DNA from 4 places in the Streptomyces sp. NPDC041205 genome. Region 1 is predicted to be linked to each of the others. Evidence: riboswitches for the same ligand, from Rfam matches in the RefSeq annotation. Region 1 holds a riboswitch; each other region holds the start of a gene.
The links. Region 1 has a riboswitch for cobalamin ahead of ACZ6BG_RS20705 (CoA-acylating methylmalonate-semialdehyde dehydrogenase). Riboswitches for the same ligand answer to the same signal wherever they lie in the genome.

Region 1 (3,515 bases):
CGAGGCCGAGGTCCGCGGCCTTGCGCAGCACCTCCACCGGGAAGTGCTTCTCCTGGTCCCAGGCGAGGGCGTGCGGGGCGAGGTGCTCCTGGGCGAAGTCGAGGGTGGTCTCGACGATGGCGAGCTGGTCCTCGGTGAGCAGTGCGCTGGTCATGGCGGTCACCGCATCGTCGGGATGGTGAAGCTCGCGCCCTCCTTGGCCCCGGAGGGCCAGCGCGAGGTGACGGTCTTGGTGCGGGTGTAGAAGCGGATGGAGTCGGGTCCGTGCTGGTTGAGGTCGCCGAAGCCGGAGCGCTTCCAGCCGCCGAAGGTGTGGTACGCGACGGGGACCGGGATGGGGACGTTGACGCCGACCATGCCGGTGTCGACGCGGCGGGTGAAGTCGCGGGCGGTGTCGCCGTCGCGGGTGAAGAGCGCGACGCCGTTGCCGTAGGGGTGCTCGGTGGGCAGCCGCAGCGCCTCTTCGTAGTCGGCGGCGCGTACGACGGACAGGACCGGGCCGAAGATCTCCTCCTGGTAGATCCGCATGTCCGGGGTGACCCGGTCGAAGAGCGAGGCGCCCGCGAAGAAGCCGCCCTCGTGCCCGGCCAGGGTGAAGTTGCGGCCGTCGACGACGAGTTCGGCGCCCTCCTCGACGCCGAGGTCGACGTAGGAGCGGACGCGGTCGAGGGCGTCGCGGCTCACCAGCGGGCCGAAGTCGGCCTCGGGGTCGTCGGAGCGGCCGATCCGCAGCTCGCCGATGCGGTCCTTGAGGCGGGCCACGAGGGCGTCGGCGGTGGCCTCGCCGACCGGCACGGCCACGGAGATCGCCATGCAGCGCTCGCCCGCGGAGCCGTACCCCGCGCCGATCAGCGCGTCCACGGCCTGGTCGAGGTCCGCGTCCGGCATCACGATCATGTGGTTCTTGGCGCCGCCGAAGCACTGGGCGCGCTTGCCGTGGGCGGCGGCGGTGGCGTAGATGTGCGCGGCGATCGGCGTGGAGCCGACGAAGCCGAGCGCCTCGACGCGCGGGTCCTCAAGGAGGGTGTCGACGGCCTCCTTGCCGCCGTTGACGACGTTGAGGACGCCCGGCGGCAGGCCCGCCTCCAGGAAGAGCTCGGCGAGCCGCAGCGGCACGGACGGGTCGCGCTCGGAGGGCTTCAGGACGAAGGCGTTGCCGCAGGCGATGGCGGGGGCGGCCTTCCAGAGGGGGATCATCGCCGGGAAGTTGAACGGCGTGATGCCGGCGACGACACCGATGGGGCGGCGCAGCGAGTGCACGTCGATGCCGGTCCCCGCGTTGTCGGTGAACTCGCCCTTGAGCAGGTGCGGAATGCCCGCGGCGAACTCCACGACCTCCAGGCCGCGCTGGAGGTCGCCGTGCGCGTCGGCGACGGTCTTGCCGTGCTCGGCCGACAACAGCCTTGCCAACGCGTCGCGTTCGCCCTCGACGATCCGCAGGAACCGCATCAGGACGCGGGCGCGGCGCTGCGGGTTCCACTCGCCCCACTCGCGCTGCGCCTCGGCCGCGTCGGTGATGGCCGCCTCGGTCTCCGCGCGGTTCGCGAGCGGGACGCGGGCCTGTATCTCGCCGGTGTTCGGGTCGTACACGTCGGCGAGCGCGCCCGATGTTCCCGGGATGTGCTTGCCGCCGATGAAGTGGGTCAGTTCACGGACCATGGGAGCCTGCTCTTTCGTCAGGTGGGATCCGGGGACGGGCGCGTCCGACCGGCCGTCGGCGGCGTGCGCGGGCAGGCCGGAGTGACGGACGGAAAGGGGACGCGAACGGCCAGGGGGCCGTCAGACAGCGGGGGTTGTCGCTCGCATCGGCGGATCACCGGGGTCGTGGGTGCGCACCGGGGCCATGCGTGTCTGCTCCATCCTCGTGGACAACACGGATCACCCCACGGCCGGTATCCTGACTCCCGGATCAGCGTCCGTTCTCCCGCCTTCCCAACGGACTTCTCCGTCAGTGGCGTTGTCTCACGCGAGAACGCACTCCCCGGTCACAGTGGCGGGACCGCGCCGGATTCACACCGGCTTCCCTGCACCGCGGGCTTCGTCACGAACATATACTTGGACTTCCTAGTAAGTCCACAGCCGACGGGTTCCCACTTGCCGCGGGAACCCCCTATCCGGCTCCTACCGGGGTGCTACGCCCCCAGTTCCGTACGCACGACCCCGGCCAGCCCCGCCAGCGCGGACGCCAGGTCAGCCGCGGCCGCTCCGCCGCCCTGCGCCACCTCGTCCGAGCCCCCGCCCCGCCCGCCGAGCAGCCGCTGGTTCTCGCGGTCGGCGGCCTTGAGCCGGTCGAAGGGGTTACGGGGACTGGGGACTGGCGGGGACTCGGGAGTGCGGGCTGCCGGGGCTGGGCTGCTGGGGGACTACGCGGGCGGGAAGGTGTCGGGGCGCGCGGGGTGGCGCGGGCCGAGGAAGACGGCCGTGCCGTATCCGTTCGGCCCGGCAGGGGTGACCTGTCGCCAGCCGAGCCGCTGGTAGAAGCGGACGGTGGCGTCGGCCTTGACGGACGTGAGCAACCAGCAGCGGCCGCCGGGCGCGTCGCGCGTGACCTCTTCGAGGAGCCTGCGGCCGAGGCCGAGGCCGTGCGCGCCGGGCATGACGGCGAGTTCGTCGACCTCCAGGCCGCCGCACAGCCACGCGGCCGTGCGCTCGGCGCCGAGCGCGGCGCTGACGCGCGGATAGGAACGCGTGGCGGGCAGCGGGGTCCCGGTCGTCCAGGCGGTGGCGAAACCGAGCACCCGGTCGCCGTCGAGGGCCACCGCGCCCGTGAAGCCGGGACGGTCCAGGTCACCCGCGAGGCGTTCCAGGTAGACGTCGGCCTCGGCGGGGTCGGAGTTCCACGGCGGCTCGGCGAACGCCGCGGCGTAGACCTGCCGGATGCCGTCGCGGTGGGTGAGCAGGTCGGGGCCCGGCAGGCGGTGTATGAGGGCGTCGGTCATCAGGCGGCCCTCGCGAGCGTCGCCGTGGGGTGCAGCGCCGCGTGCTCCAGCGGCGCCGACGGATCGATCGACACGTCCAGGGGAGCCGGTTCGGCGCCCGCGCGGACCAGCAGGTCACCGACGGCGGCGATCATCGCGCCGTTGTCGGTGCACAGGCCGAGCGGCGGGACGCGCAGGGTGATCCCGGCGGCCCGGCAGCGCTCCTCGGCGAGGGCCCGCACCCGGGAGTTGGCGGCGACACCGCCGACCACGACGAGGGTGTCCACGCCGTGCGCGGCGCAAGCGGCGACGGCCTTGCGGGTCAGGACGTCGGCGATGGCTTCCTGCAGCGCGGCGGCGCCGTCGGCGACCGGCAGGTCGCCGTCCGCGTGGCCTTCGGCCCAGCGCGCGGCGGCCGTCTTCAGGCCGGAGAAGGAGAAGGCGTACGGATCGTCGCCGGGGCCGGTCAGCGGGCGCGGGAACGCCACGGCGTCCGCGGTGCCGGACCGCGCCGCCCGGTCGACGGCGGGGCCGCCCGGGTAGGGCAGCCCGAAGACGCGGGCGACCTTGTCGAAGCACTCGCCCGCCGCGTCGTCC
Region 2 (3,515 bases), on a different contig from region 1:
CCGTGCTGCGTGGCGAGATAGCCGGTGAGCTGCTCGGCGAAGTACTGCACCATGTCGTTGCGCTCGGGCTCGCCGTGCACCAGGACGTCGATCCCGGTCTTCTCCTGGAAGGAGACGACCTCGCGGATCTCGTGCTCGATGCGCTGCTCGTACCCGGCGGTGTCGATGCGCCCCGCGCGCAGGTCGGCGCGGGCCGTGCGCAACTCCGTGGTCTGCGGGAACGAGCCGATGGTGGTCGTGGGGAGCAGCGGCAGGCCGAGGTGGGCGCGCTGGGCGGCGGCCCGCGTGGCGTACGGCTGGGAGCGGCGGCCGTCGGCGTCGGTGACGGCCGCGGCCCTGGCCCGGACGGCCGGGTCGTGGGTGATCGCGGAACCGGCGCGGGAGGCCAGGTCGGCCCGGTTCGCGGCGAGTTCGGCGGCGATGGTGTCCGTTCCCTGTGCGAGGCCCTTGGCCAGGGTGACGATCTCGCCGGTCTTCTGCTGGGCGAAGGCGAGCCAGCGCAGGATCTGCGGATCGATGTCCCGCTCGGCCGCGGCGTCGATCGGGACGTGCAGGAGCGAGCAGGACGCGGCGACGTCGACCTGGTCGGCGAGGCCGAGGAGCGTCCCCAGGGTCGACAGGGACTTCTCCAGGTCGTTGATCCAGATGTTGCGGCCGTTGACGACACCGGCGACGAGGCGCTTGCCGGGCAGTCCGCCCACCGCCGCGAGCGCGTCGAGGTTGGCGGCGGCCGCGTCGGTGAAGTCGAGCGCGAGGCCGTCGATCGGGGCCTTCGCCAGGACCGGCAGGGCGTCGCCGAGCCGGTCGAAGTAGGAGGCGACGAGCAGCTTCGGCCGGTCGGTGAGGGAGCCGAGGTCGCGGTAGGCGCGCTCGGCGGCGTTGAGGTCCGCCGGGGTGCGGTCCTGGACCAGGGCGGGCTCGTCGAGCTGCACCCACTCGGCGCCGGCCGCGCGCAGGTCCGCGAGGACCTCGGCGTACACGGGAAGGAGCCGGTCCAGGAGCGTCAGCGGCTCGAACTCCGCGGCCACGCCGGGCGCGGGCTTGGCGAGCAGCAGATACGTGACGGGGCCGACCAGGACCGGGCGGGCGGCGAGGCCGAGCGCGAGGGCTTCCTTGAACTCGGCGACCTGCTTGGTGGAGTCGGCGCTGAAGACGGTGTCGGGGCCGAGCTCCGGCACGAGGTAGTGGTAGTTGGTGTCGAACCACTTGGTCATCTCGAGCGGCGCGACGTCCTGGGTGCCGCGGGCCATGGCGAAGTAGCCGTCGAGCGGGTCGGCGTCCACGGCGGAGCGGTGCCGCTGGGGGACGGCGCCGACCATGACACTGGTGTCCAGGACGTGGTCGTAGTACGAGAAGTCACCGGTCGGCACCTCGTGGACACCAGCCGCCGCCAGACGCTGCCAGGTGGAGCGGCGCAGCTCCGTCGCGGTCTGGTTGAGGGCGTCGGCGGTGACGCGGCCCTTCCAGTACCCCTCGATCGCCTTCTTGAGTTCACGGCCTGCGCCCTGACGGGGGTAGCCGTACACGGTGGCCCGTGCTGCCGCGGCTGCGGACTTCGCTGTCACGGAAATCTCCTTCGCGAGATGACTCCTGAGAATCCCGGGACGGGACGCGGACGCGAAGGGATGACGAACAAGACGGACCACACACACGCCACTGGCATGGTGCTCCGTCTGGTATGTACGCCGACCCGCCCACGAGGTCACCGGGATATCCGCACGCGATCGGTCACGTACGGGCAACGGGCAGGTCTTCGGACTCGCGGGCACGTCTGCCGGGGCAGACACCTACTGGCCGTCGCTTCCCAGGCCCCGTTCATCGGGCCCAGTGCGTGTGACGGCGGTCGTTCCCGCTCACCGCTGCGGGGCAGTCCCGGATTCCCACCGGGTTCCCTCTTACGACGCGCCTGCCTGGCGGACAGGGCGAACCAGCTGCACGCGTCAGGTTAGAGGGTGGACGCGGTCCTGGGCAGCACTGTTCACATTCCGGAACGTGAGATGAGACACGAGTGCGAGCCGTTTGGGCGCACGTGTGAAGGGGCGTGGCCCGGCGGAATCCGCTGGGCCACGCCCCTTCACACGGCGGCCGGGCCCCTCGGCCCGGCGCGGAGCACCTAGTGGAACTGCTCCTCCTCGGTGGAGCCCGAGAGCGCGGTGGTGGAGGAGGCCGGGTTGACGGCGGTGGACACCAGGTCGAAGTAGCCGGTGCCGACCTCGCGCTGGTGCCTGACGGCGGTGAAGCCGTGCTCCTGCGCGGCGAACTCCTTCTCCTGCAGGTCCACGTACGCGGTCATGCCGTGGTCGGCGTAGCCGCGGGCGAGGTCGAACATGCCGTGGTTGAGGGAGTGGAAACCGGCCAGGGTGATGAACTGGAACTTGTAGCCCATGGCGCCCAGTTCGCGCTGGAACTTGGCGATCTGGTCGTCGTCCAGCGCGGCCTTCCAGTTGAAGGACGGCGAGCAGTTGTAGGCCAGCATCTGGTCGGGGTGCTCGGCGTGGACGGCCTCGGCGAACTCGCGGGCCTGGGCGAGGTCGGGGGTGCCGGTCTCGACCCAGATGAGGTCGGCGTACGGGGCGTAGGCGAGGCCGCGCGCGATGACGGGGGCCATGCCGTTGCGGACGCGGTAGAAGCCCTCGGCCGTCCGCTCGCCGGTCACGAACTCGGCGTCGCGCTCGTCGACGTCGCTGGTGAGGAGGTTGGCGGCGAGCGCGTCGGTGCGGGCGACGATCAGGGTCGGCACATCGGCGATGTCGGCGGCGAGGCGGGCCGCGTTGAGGGTGCGCACGTGCTGAGCGGTGGGGACGAGGACCTTGCCGCCGAGGTGGCCGCACTTCTTCTCCGAGGCGAGCTGGTCCTCGTAGTGGATACCGGCCGCGCCCGCCGCGATCATCGCCTTGGTCAGCTCGAAGGCGTTCAGCGGGCCGCCGAAACCGGCCTCGGCGTCGGCCACGATCGGAGCCAGCCAGTCCACGGCGGAGTCGCCCTCGCTGGTGGCGATCTGGTCGGCGCGCAGCAGCGCGTTGTTGATGCGGCGGACCACCTGCGGAACGGAGTTGGCCGGGTACAGCGACTGGTCGGGGTAGGTGTGCCCGGCCTGGTTGGCGTCGGCGGCCACCTGCCAGCCGGACAGGTAGATCGCCTGCAGCCCCGCCTTGACCTGCTGCACGGCCTGACCGCCGGTCAGCGCGCCGAGCGCGTGGACGTAGTCGAGCTCGTGCAGTTGGCGCCACAGCCGCTCGGCGCCGCGCCGGGCCAGGGTGTGCTCCTCGCGGACGCTGCCGGAGAGGCGCACGACGTCCGCGGCGCTGTAGGTGCGCTCGATCCCCTGCCACCGAGGGTCGGTCGCCCACCGCCGCGCGAGCTCCTCGGCCGTCGCCGTCGTCGTCCCTGCCTGTGCCATGACCGTCTCCTGGAGATTCGTGAACTGTGCGAACATCTGGCACTGAGTGCCTGAATGGTCTGGGGTGCGGCCCGCCGGGTCCGTGTGGGGACAGGTGAGCAATGCTGCCGAGTCA
Region 3 (3,515 bases), on a different contig from region 1:
GGGCGTGCAGCAGGCACACGGTGAGCGCGACGACGAGCACCGCGCCGCACGTCCAGACGTCCGTCCAGGCCGCGCCGCTCAGCGAGCCGAGCAGCCAGAACAGCACACCGCGGGTGGTCTCGGCGTCGGCCGCGGTGAGGACGACGAAGGAGGTGAGCGCGGAGAAGAGCTGCATCGCGGCCACGCCGGACAGGACCACCCGGTCCGTGGTGTCGCCGAGGGTGTGGCTGAGCAGCAGGACCAGGGCGAACGACAGGACGGCGCCGATGAACGCGCCCGCCGACACCGTGAGCGCTCCCCCGCCGACGCCGAGGACCACGACGGCGACGGCGCCCGTGGACGCGCCGGAGGAGACGCCGAGCACGAACGGGTCGGCGAGCGGGTTGCGCAGCAGCGACTGGAGCACCGCCCCGCACACGGCGAGGCCCGCGCCGCACACCGCCGCGAGGACCGTGCGCGGCATCCGCAGGTTCCACACGATGCCGTCGCGGATCGGCGTCAGCTCCGCCTCGCCCCAGCCGAGGTGGGCCGCCACGGCCGACCACACGTCGGGCACGGAGATGTCGGCGGGGCCGATGGTGATGGCCACGGCGATGGAGAGGAACAGGACCGCGAGTCCGGCCAGGGAGAGGAGTGCGCCGCGCAGCGCGGCACGCAGGCGCCCGGCCGGGGATGCCTGTCGTACGTCACCGGGCGCGGTCTCGTACGACGACGCGTCACCGGGCGCGGCCTCGGAGGACGCGTCACCGGCCACGGCGCCACGCGAACCGCTGTCCGCGGCGCCCCTCACTTCGTGAGGCCGAACTCGCGCAGCGCCGCCGCGACTTGTTCGATGCCGTCGACGGTGCGGATGCTCGGGTTCAGGGCCTGACCGCTGAGCAGGACGTAGCGCTTCTTCTTCACCGCCGTGAGGTTCTTCGTGGCCGGGTTGGACTCCAGGAACTTGATCTTCTGGCGGGCGCTCTCGGCGGACTGGGACCTGCGGGTGAGGTCGCCGATGACGAGGACGTCGGGGTCGCGGTCGGCGATGGTCTCCCAGTTGATCTGGGGCCACTCCTCGCGGGTGTCGGCGAAGGCGTTCTTCACGCCGAGTTCGCGGGTGATGACGCCGGGGGCGCCGCAGCAGCCCGCGATGTAGGGGGACTCGGAGTTGGCGAACCAGTACATGAGGGTGGTGTCGGAGGCGTCGATGGACTTCTTTGCGCGCGCGGCCCGGGACTTGAGGTCCGCGATCAGCTTCTCGCCGCGCTTCTCCACGTCGAAGACCCGCGCGAGGTCGCGGATCTCGCCGTACACGGTGTTCATGGTGAGGGTCTTGGTGCGGGTGCCGTCGTCGTCACCGGCGTTGTCCTTGCCCGCGCAGTCGGTCGGCGAGACATAGACGGGTACGCCGAGTTCGGTGAACTTGGCGCGGTCGGCGACGCCGCCCTTGCCGACGGTGTAGAGGAACGACGCGCTGACGAAGTCCGGCTCCTTGTCGAGCACCTTCTCCAGCGCCGGGTAGCGGTCGGCGAGCCGCGGGACCTTGGCGTTCTCCTTCTCCAGGCCCTTCAGGACGGGGTCCGTCCAGGTGCCGGTGCCCACCATGCGGTCGGCCAGGCCGAGGGAGAGGAGGATCTCGGTGGAGCCCTGGTCGAGGGAGACGGCCCGCTTCGGCGGGGCCTGCACCTTCGTCCGCTCGCCGCACGCGGTGAGGGTGACGGGGTAGCCCGCCCGCGCCTTCTCCGACGTCTTCGCGGGCGAGCCGCCGCACGCGGTCAGCAGGACGAGGCCCGCGCTCAGCAAGGCGGCGAGGGGTGTACGGCGAACGCGTCGCGTGGTCGAAGGCACACGTCTTCCCGAGTCTCAGGGCTCATGCGCGGAGCCTGGTCTGCGAACTCCGCCGCCCGTGCGGACGGCGGTGCCAGCAGGTCTTCGGACTCGGGTTCGTCCGGGCGGGGCCGCCTTCCCGGGGTCCGTGGACTCCCAGTGGCCGCTGGCCCCGCCCGTCCCCCTCACCGCTGCGCGTCAGTTCCGGACTTCCACCGGATTCCCCGACCCAGGTGCGGGTACGACTGGCGTCCGCAAGCTATCACTCCGGCGCGGCATCACTCCTGGTCGGGGCGGGCTCACCGCGGTAGGTGCCGAAGGACCACTTGTTGCCCTCGGGGTCGGCGACCGCGAACTCGCGGCTGCCGTACGGCTGGTCCTCGATCTCGCGGATCACCTTCACACCGGCGGTGGTGAGGCGGAGGTAGAGGTCGTCGACGTGGTCGGTGACGACGTACGCGCCGAACGTGCCCGGCCGCAGGCACCATTCGGCGGCCTTCGGGTCGTAGCTGCCGAGCATGACGCCGCCGCCCTCGGGCCAGTCGAGCTGGGCGTGGGCGACGCGGTCGCCGTCCTCGTGGACGGCGGTGCGCAGGAAGCCGACGGTGCCGACGAGGAAGTCGATGAGGGCGGGGGCGTCGTCGGCCTGGAAGGTGGCCCAGACGTCGGGCGCGCGCCGGTTCGCAGGGGCCTGATCGGCCTGACCGGTCTGCGCGCTTTGCGTGCTCTGCGGGGTTTCGTTGCTGTTCATGCGTCCCAGTCTTCGCCGCCCGCGTGCCCTCCGGCTTGGATATTCCGGCACTCCTCGGCCATCCAGGCGCTGGGGCTCACGCCCGTGTACTGCCGGAAGTCCCGTACGAGGTGGGAGTGGTCGTAGTACCCGCAGTCGGCGGCGATCCGGGCGAGGTCGGGGCGCGCGTCCGCGGCGACCGCGCGGACGACGGCCGCCTTCGCGTGCTGGAAGCGGATGAGGCGGGCGGCCTGTTTGGGGGTGACGCCGGTCTCGGCGCGGAACAGCGCGGACAGCCGGCGTTCGCTGAGGGCGACGTGCGCGGACAGGCCGCGCAGGGTGCCCGCGCCGCGGTGCCGGGCGAGCCAGGCCCAGGCCTCGCCGACCTCGGGCCGCACCGCCCCGGCGCGCTCGGCGTCGGCCGCGCGGCGCGCCAAGTAGGCGTTGAGGAAGGCGAACCGGTCGCCCCAGGCTTCCTGCTCGCAGAGGCGTTCGCGTACGTCGGCGGCCAGGCGGCCGAGCACGTCGGTGCCGTCGGTGACGAGCTGCCCGGCCAGCTCGGCGGCGGGCAGGCCGAGGAGCGCGCGGGCCGCGAGCGGGTGCACGGCGAGCTGGATCCCGGCCTCGTGCTCGGGCTGGACGACGTACGCGGGCCTCTGGTGCAAGCCGCCGACGACGATGTCCGTGCGGACGGCGTCGGGGCCGGTCGCCTCGCCGGGGGTGCGGCCGGTGGTGACGGGGCCGTCGAGGGAGAAGATCAGCGTGAGGTACGGGGACGGCAGGCCGCGGTGCAGGGCGGGGCGCCGGCCGCTGCTGCGGTAGCCCACGGCGGACACGACCAGGCCGCCGGGCGGGGGCGCGGCGCGGACGAACTCGCGGGAGGCGGCGGCGCCGTCCCGGGCGGTGATGTCCGTAGCCGTGAGGCCCATGACCCCATTGTGCGCGGGCGCGGACGGGCCTGTCGTCCGGTGCGGCT
Region 4 (3,515 bases), on a different contig from region 1:
CCGACGGCCAGGACCGTCAACGGCAGCGCGAGCATGTCCCAGCGGGCGCTGCCCAGGCCGCCGAGGGTCCAGTACAGGACTTCCTTGAGGTGGTCCGCGCGGGCCGAGACGACCAGGATCAGGCTGGTCAGGGCCGACAGGACGTACGAGACGGCCACGCCCGCGAGGATCAGGCGGGTCGTCGTGAAGCCGCCGCCGGGCTCGCGGGCGAGGGCGTACACCACGAGCAGGGCGAGGAACGCGCCCGCGAAGGACGCCGCCGGGATGGTCACCGTTGTCGCCATGCCCGCGCCGAGGCCGAGCACGATCACCGAGACCGCTGCCGCGGAGGCGCCCGAGGAGACCCCCAGGAGGAACGGGTCCGCCAGGGGGTTGCGGACCAGGGCCTGGAGGGTGGTGCCGACCACCGCCAGGCCCGCGCCGACGGCCGCGCCGAGGATGACTCGTGGGAGGCGGACGTCGAGGACGATCGTGCGGTACGGGGACGGGTCCGCGTTGCCCGTCAGGATCTGGACGACGTCGGCCGTGGGGATCCGTACGGAGCCGAGCGCCAGTGCGGCGACGCTCGCTGCCGCGAGGCCGAGGACCAGAGCCGTGACGACGAGGGTGTACGGGAGGGTGCGGGTGTGGGGGCCTGCCGGGGGCTCCCCGATCCCGCCCCTTCCCGAAACCGGGGGCTGCCGCCCCCGGACCCCCGCTGTCGCCTCTTCGCGGCTCGTCCTCAAACGCCGGACGGGCTGAAATGTGCCCCCGCGCCACACTCGGCTCACCGCAACTGCTCCGCCAGCTTCCGCACCGCCCCCGGCGCCCGCACCCCCAGCACCACGTCCGACAGCGGCAGCACCGCGAACCGCTTGTTCTTGATGGCCGGGACGTCCTTGAGGGCCGGGTCGTCCAGGAGGCGCTTCTTCTTCTGGGCGACCGTGGAGGCGCCGTAGTCGTAGATGAGGATGACGTCGGGGCGGCGGTCGACCACCGTCTCCCAGGAGGCGTCGCCGAAGGACTTGTCGAGGTCGGACATGACGTTGCGGGCGCCCGCGCGTTCGATGATGTCGTTGCCCATGCCGCGGCCGCCCGCGGTGAAGGCCGTCTTGTCGCCGCTGTCGTAGACGAAGACGGCGGGGGCCTTGCCGCCCTTCGCCGACTTCTTCGCCGTGGCGGCCAGTTCCGCCCTGGCGTCGCGCACCCACTTCTCCGCCCGGTCCCGGACCCCGAACGTCGCGCCCGCCTCGCGCACCTCGCGGTACACGTCGTCCATCGTGACGGGCTTCTTGGCGCAGGCCTCGATGTTGAGGCGGGTCTTGATGCCGGACTTGGCGAGGGCGTCGCGGGAGCGGCCGTCGCCCGCCGCGAAGGCGCTCGCGTAACCGCCGTACACGAAGTCGGGGTTGGCGGCGAGGAGCTTCTCGTAGGAGGGGTACTCCTTGGCGAGCACCGGGCGCGACTTGTACGCCTTCTCGTACTCGGGGAGCACCTTGTCGTCGAGGTAGGCGGTCCCGGCGATGCGGTCCTTGAGGCCCAGTTCGAGGAGGATCTCCGTCACGTGCTGGTTCATGGTGACCGCGCGCTTCGGGGGTGCGTCGTACGTCGTCCTCGTCCCGCAGTTGGTGACGGTGTACGGGAATCCGGCGGCCCTGGCGTCGGGTTTCCCGGAGTCGTCGTCGGACGACGAGGACGACGAGCACGCGGTGAGCGGCAGCAGGATCGCCGCCGCGGCGGGCAGGGCGAGGGCACGTACGCGGGTACGCATGGGGTGCGGGCCTCCTCCAGGGGATTTCCGCGTCCCCTGAGTGCATGTGGAGGAGGCGGCAGGTCAGTTCCTGACTCCCGGGCGCGCGGGGCGCGGCCGGTCACAGTGGCGGGACCGCGCCGGATTTCCACCGGCTTCCTGGGTCCTGCCGCCTCGAGGGTCGTGAATCGTGAAGCTCGGCCTCAGTATGCCTCGACGACCCTGACGTCCTCCTCGGTGACCTCCCCCTCCACGATCCGGAAGGAGCGGAACTGGAAGGGGCCCGCGTCGTCGGTGTCGGCGGTGGAGACGAGGACGTAGTGGGCGCCCGGCTCGTTGGCGTAACTGATGTCGGTGCGGGAGGGGTAGGCCTCGGTCGCCGTGTGCGAGTGGTAGATGACGACGGGCTCCTCGTCGCGGTCGTCCAGGTCGCGGTACAGCTTGAGCAGGTCCGTCGAGTCGAACTCGTAGAACGTGGGCGAGCGGGCCGCGTTCAGCATCGGGACGAAGCGCTCGGGGCGGTCGCTGCCCGCCGGGCCCGCGACGACGCCGCACGCCTCGTCGGGGTGGTCCTTGCGCGCGTGCGCGACGATCTGGTCGTGGAGGGCCTGGGTGATGGTCAGCATGTCGGCCAGGATAAGCAGCGGGGCGGCCCCGTACCGAAGTGTGGTACGAGGCCGCCCGCATGCTGGACAGGAGCCGTCCGGGGTCAGTCCTTGGTGACCGGTGCGGCGTCCGCGGCGTTCTCGACGGCCTGGCCGGTGTGCACGCGCTTCTTGAAGGCCGCGGCCTCCGGGTTGCGGCTCTTCAGGACCAGGTAGGACACGCACAGGATCGCGGCCCAGATCGGCGCGCAGTACAGCGAGATCCGCGCGTCCTTGTCGATGCCCATCATCACGATGACCATGCCGATGAAGGCGAGCGCGAACCAGCTCGTGTACGGGGCGCCCGGCGCGCGGAAGGTGGACTGCGGGACGAGGCCGCGGTCGGCCTTGCGGCGGTAGTTGATCTGGGAGACCAGGATCATGATCCAGGCCCACATGCCGGAGATGGTCGCGAAGGAGACGACGTAGTTGAACGCCTCGCCCGGCCACTGGTAGTTGATCCACACGCCGACCAGCATCAGCGCGGCGGACGCGGTGGTGCCGACCAGCGGCAGGCCGTTCTTGGTGAGCTTGGTGAAGAACTTCGGGCCCTGGCCGTTGAGCGCGAGGTCGCGCAGCATGCGGCCGGTGGAGTACATGCCCGAGTTGCAGGAGGAGAGCGCGGCGGTCAGGACCACGAAGTTCACGATCGCGGCGCCGACGCCGAGGCCCATCTTCTCGAAGGCGGCGACGAACGGGGAGACGCCCGGCTGGAAGGACGTCCACGGCACGACCGAGAGGATCATGATCAGGGCGCCGACGTAGAAGACGGCGATGCGCCACGGCACGGTGTTGATCGCCTTGGGCAGGGTCTTCTTCGGGTCCTTGGACTCGCCCGCGGTGACGCCGACCAGCTCGACGGCGAGGAAGGCGAACATCACGATCTGCAGCGTCATCAGCGTGTTGCCGATGCCGTTGGGGAAGAAGCCGCCGTTGTCCCACAGGTGCGAGACGGACGCGGTGTCACCGGCGTCGGAGAAGCCGATGGTGAGGATGCCGGCACAGATCAGGATCATGCCGATGATCGCGGTGACCTTGACCATCGAGAACCAGAACTCCAGCTCGCCGAAGAGCTTCACGGAGATCAGGTTGGCGCCGTACAGGATGACCGTGAAGATCAGCGCGTACGCCCACTGTGGAAT

Region 2: it holds a riboswitch for cobalamin, as region 1 does, so the genes downstream of both, metE (5-methyltetrahydropteroyltriglutamate--homocysteine S-methyltransferase) here and ACZ6BG_RS20705 (CoA-acylating methylmalonate-semialdehyde dehydrogenase) in region 1, are expected to answer to the same signal.
Region 3: it holds a riboswitch for cobalamin, as region 1 does, so the genes downstream of both, ACZ6BG_RS02440 (ABC transporter substrate-binding protein) here and ACZ6BG_RS20705 (CoA-acylating methylmalonate-semialdehyde dehydrogenase) in region 1, are expected to answer to the same signal.
Region 4: it holds a riboswitch for cobalamin, as region 1 does, so the genes downstream of both, ACZ6BG_RS06340 (ABC transporter substrate-binding protein) here and ACZ6BG_RS20705 (CoA-acylating methylmalonate-semialdehyde dehydrogenase) in region 1, are expected to answer to the same signal.

Annotation. Positions count from the first base shown of each region.
Region 1 is NZ_JBVIZH010000004.1:191,768-195,282, reverse strand. Features, by position in the region: gene ACZ6BG_RS20710 (acyl-CoA dehydrogenase family protein) at 1-154, opposite strand, end outside; gene ACZ6BG_RS20705 (CoA-acylating methylmalonate-semialdehyde dehydrogenase) at 160-1,659, opposite strand; cobalamin riboswitch at 1,871-2,049, opposite strand; gene ACZ6BG_RS20700 (GNAT family N-acetyltransferase) at 2,364-2,939, opposite strand; gene tsaD (tRNA (adenosine(37)-N6)-threonylcarbamoyltransferase complex transferase subunit TsaD) at 2,939-3,515, opposite strand, start outside.
Region 2 is NZ_JBVIZH010000003.1:1,131,815-1,135,329, forward strand. Features, by position in the region: gene metE (5-methyltetrahydropteroyltriglutamate--homocysteine S-methyltransferase) at 1-1,565, opposite strand, end outside; cobalamin riboswitch at 1,728-1,947, opposite strand; gene aceA (isocitrate lyase) at 2,114-3,400, opposite strand.
Region 3 is NZ_JBVIZH010000001.1:537,750-541,264, forward strand. Features, by position in the region: gene ACZ6BG_RS02435 (FecCD family ABC transporter permease) at 1-658, opposite strand, end outside; gene ACZ6BG_RS02440 (ABC transporter substrate-binding protein) at 787-1,830, opposite strand; cobalamin riboswitch at 1,889-2,074, opposite strand; gene ACZ6BG_RS02445 (VOC family protein) at 2,072-2,560, opposite strand; gene ACZ6BG_RS02450 (helix-turn-helix transcriptional regulator) at 2,557-3,468, opposite strand.
Region 4 is NZ_JBVIZH010000001.1:1,460,319-1,463,833, forward strand. Features, by position in the region: gene ACZ6BG_RS06335 (FecCD family ABC transporter permease) at 1-653, opposite strand, end outside; gene ACZ6BG_RS06340 (ABC transporter substrate-binding protein) at 767-1,750, opposite strand; cobalamin riboswitch at 1,795-1,914, opposite strand; gene ACZ6BG_RS06345 (M67 family metallopeptidase) at 1,933-2,355, opposite strand; gene ACZ6BG_RS06350 (amino acid permease) at 2,439-3,515, opposite strand, start outside.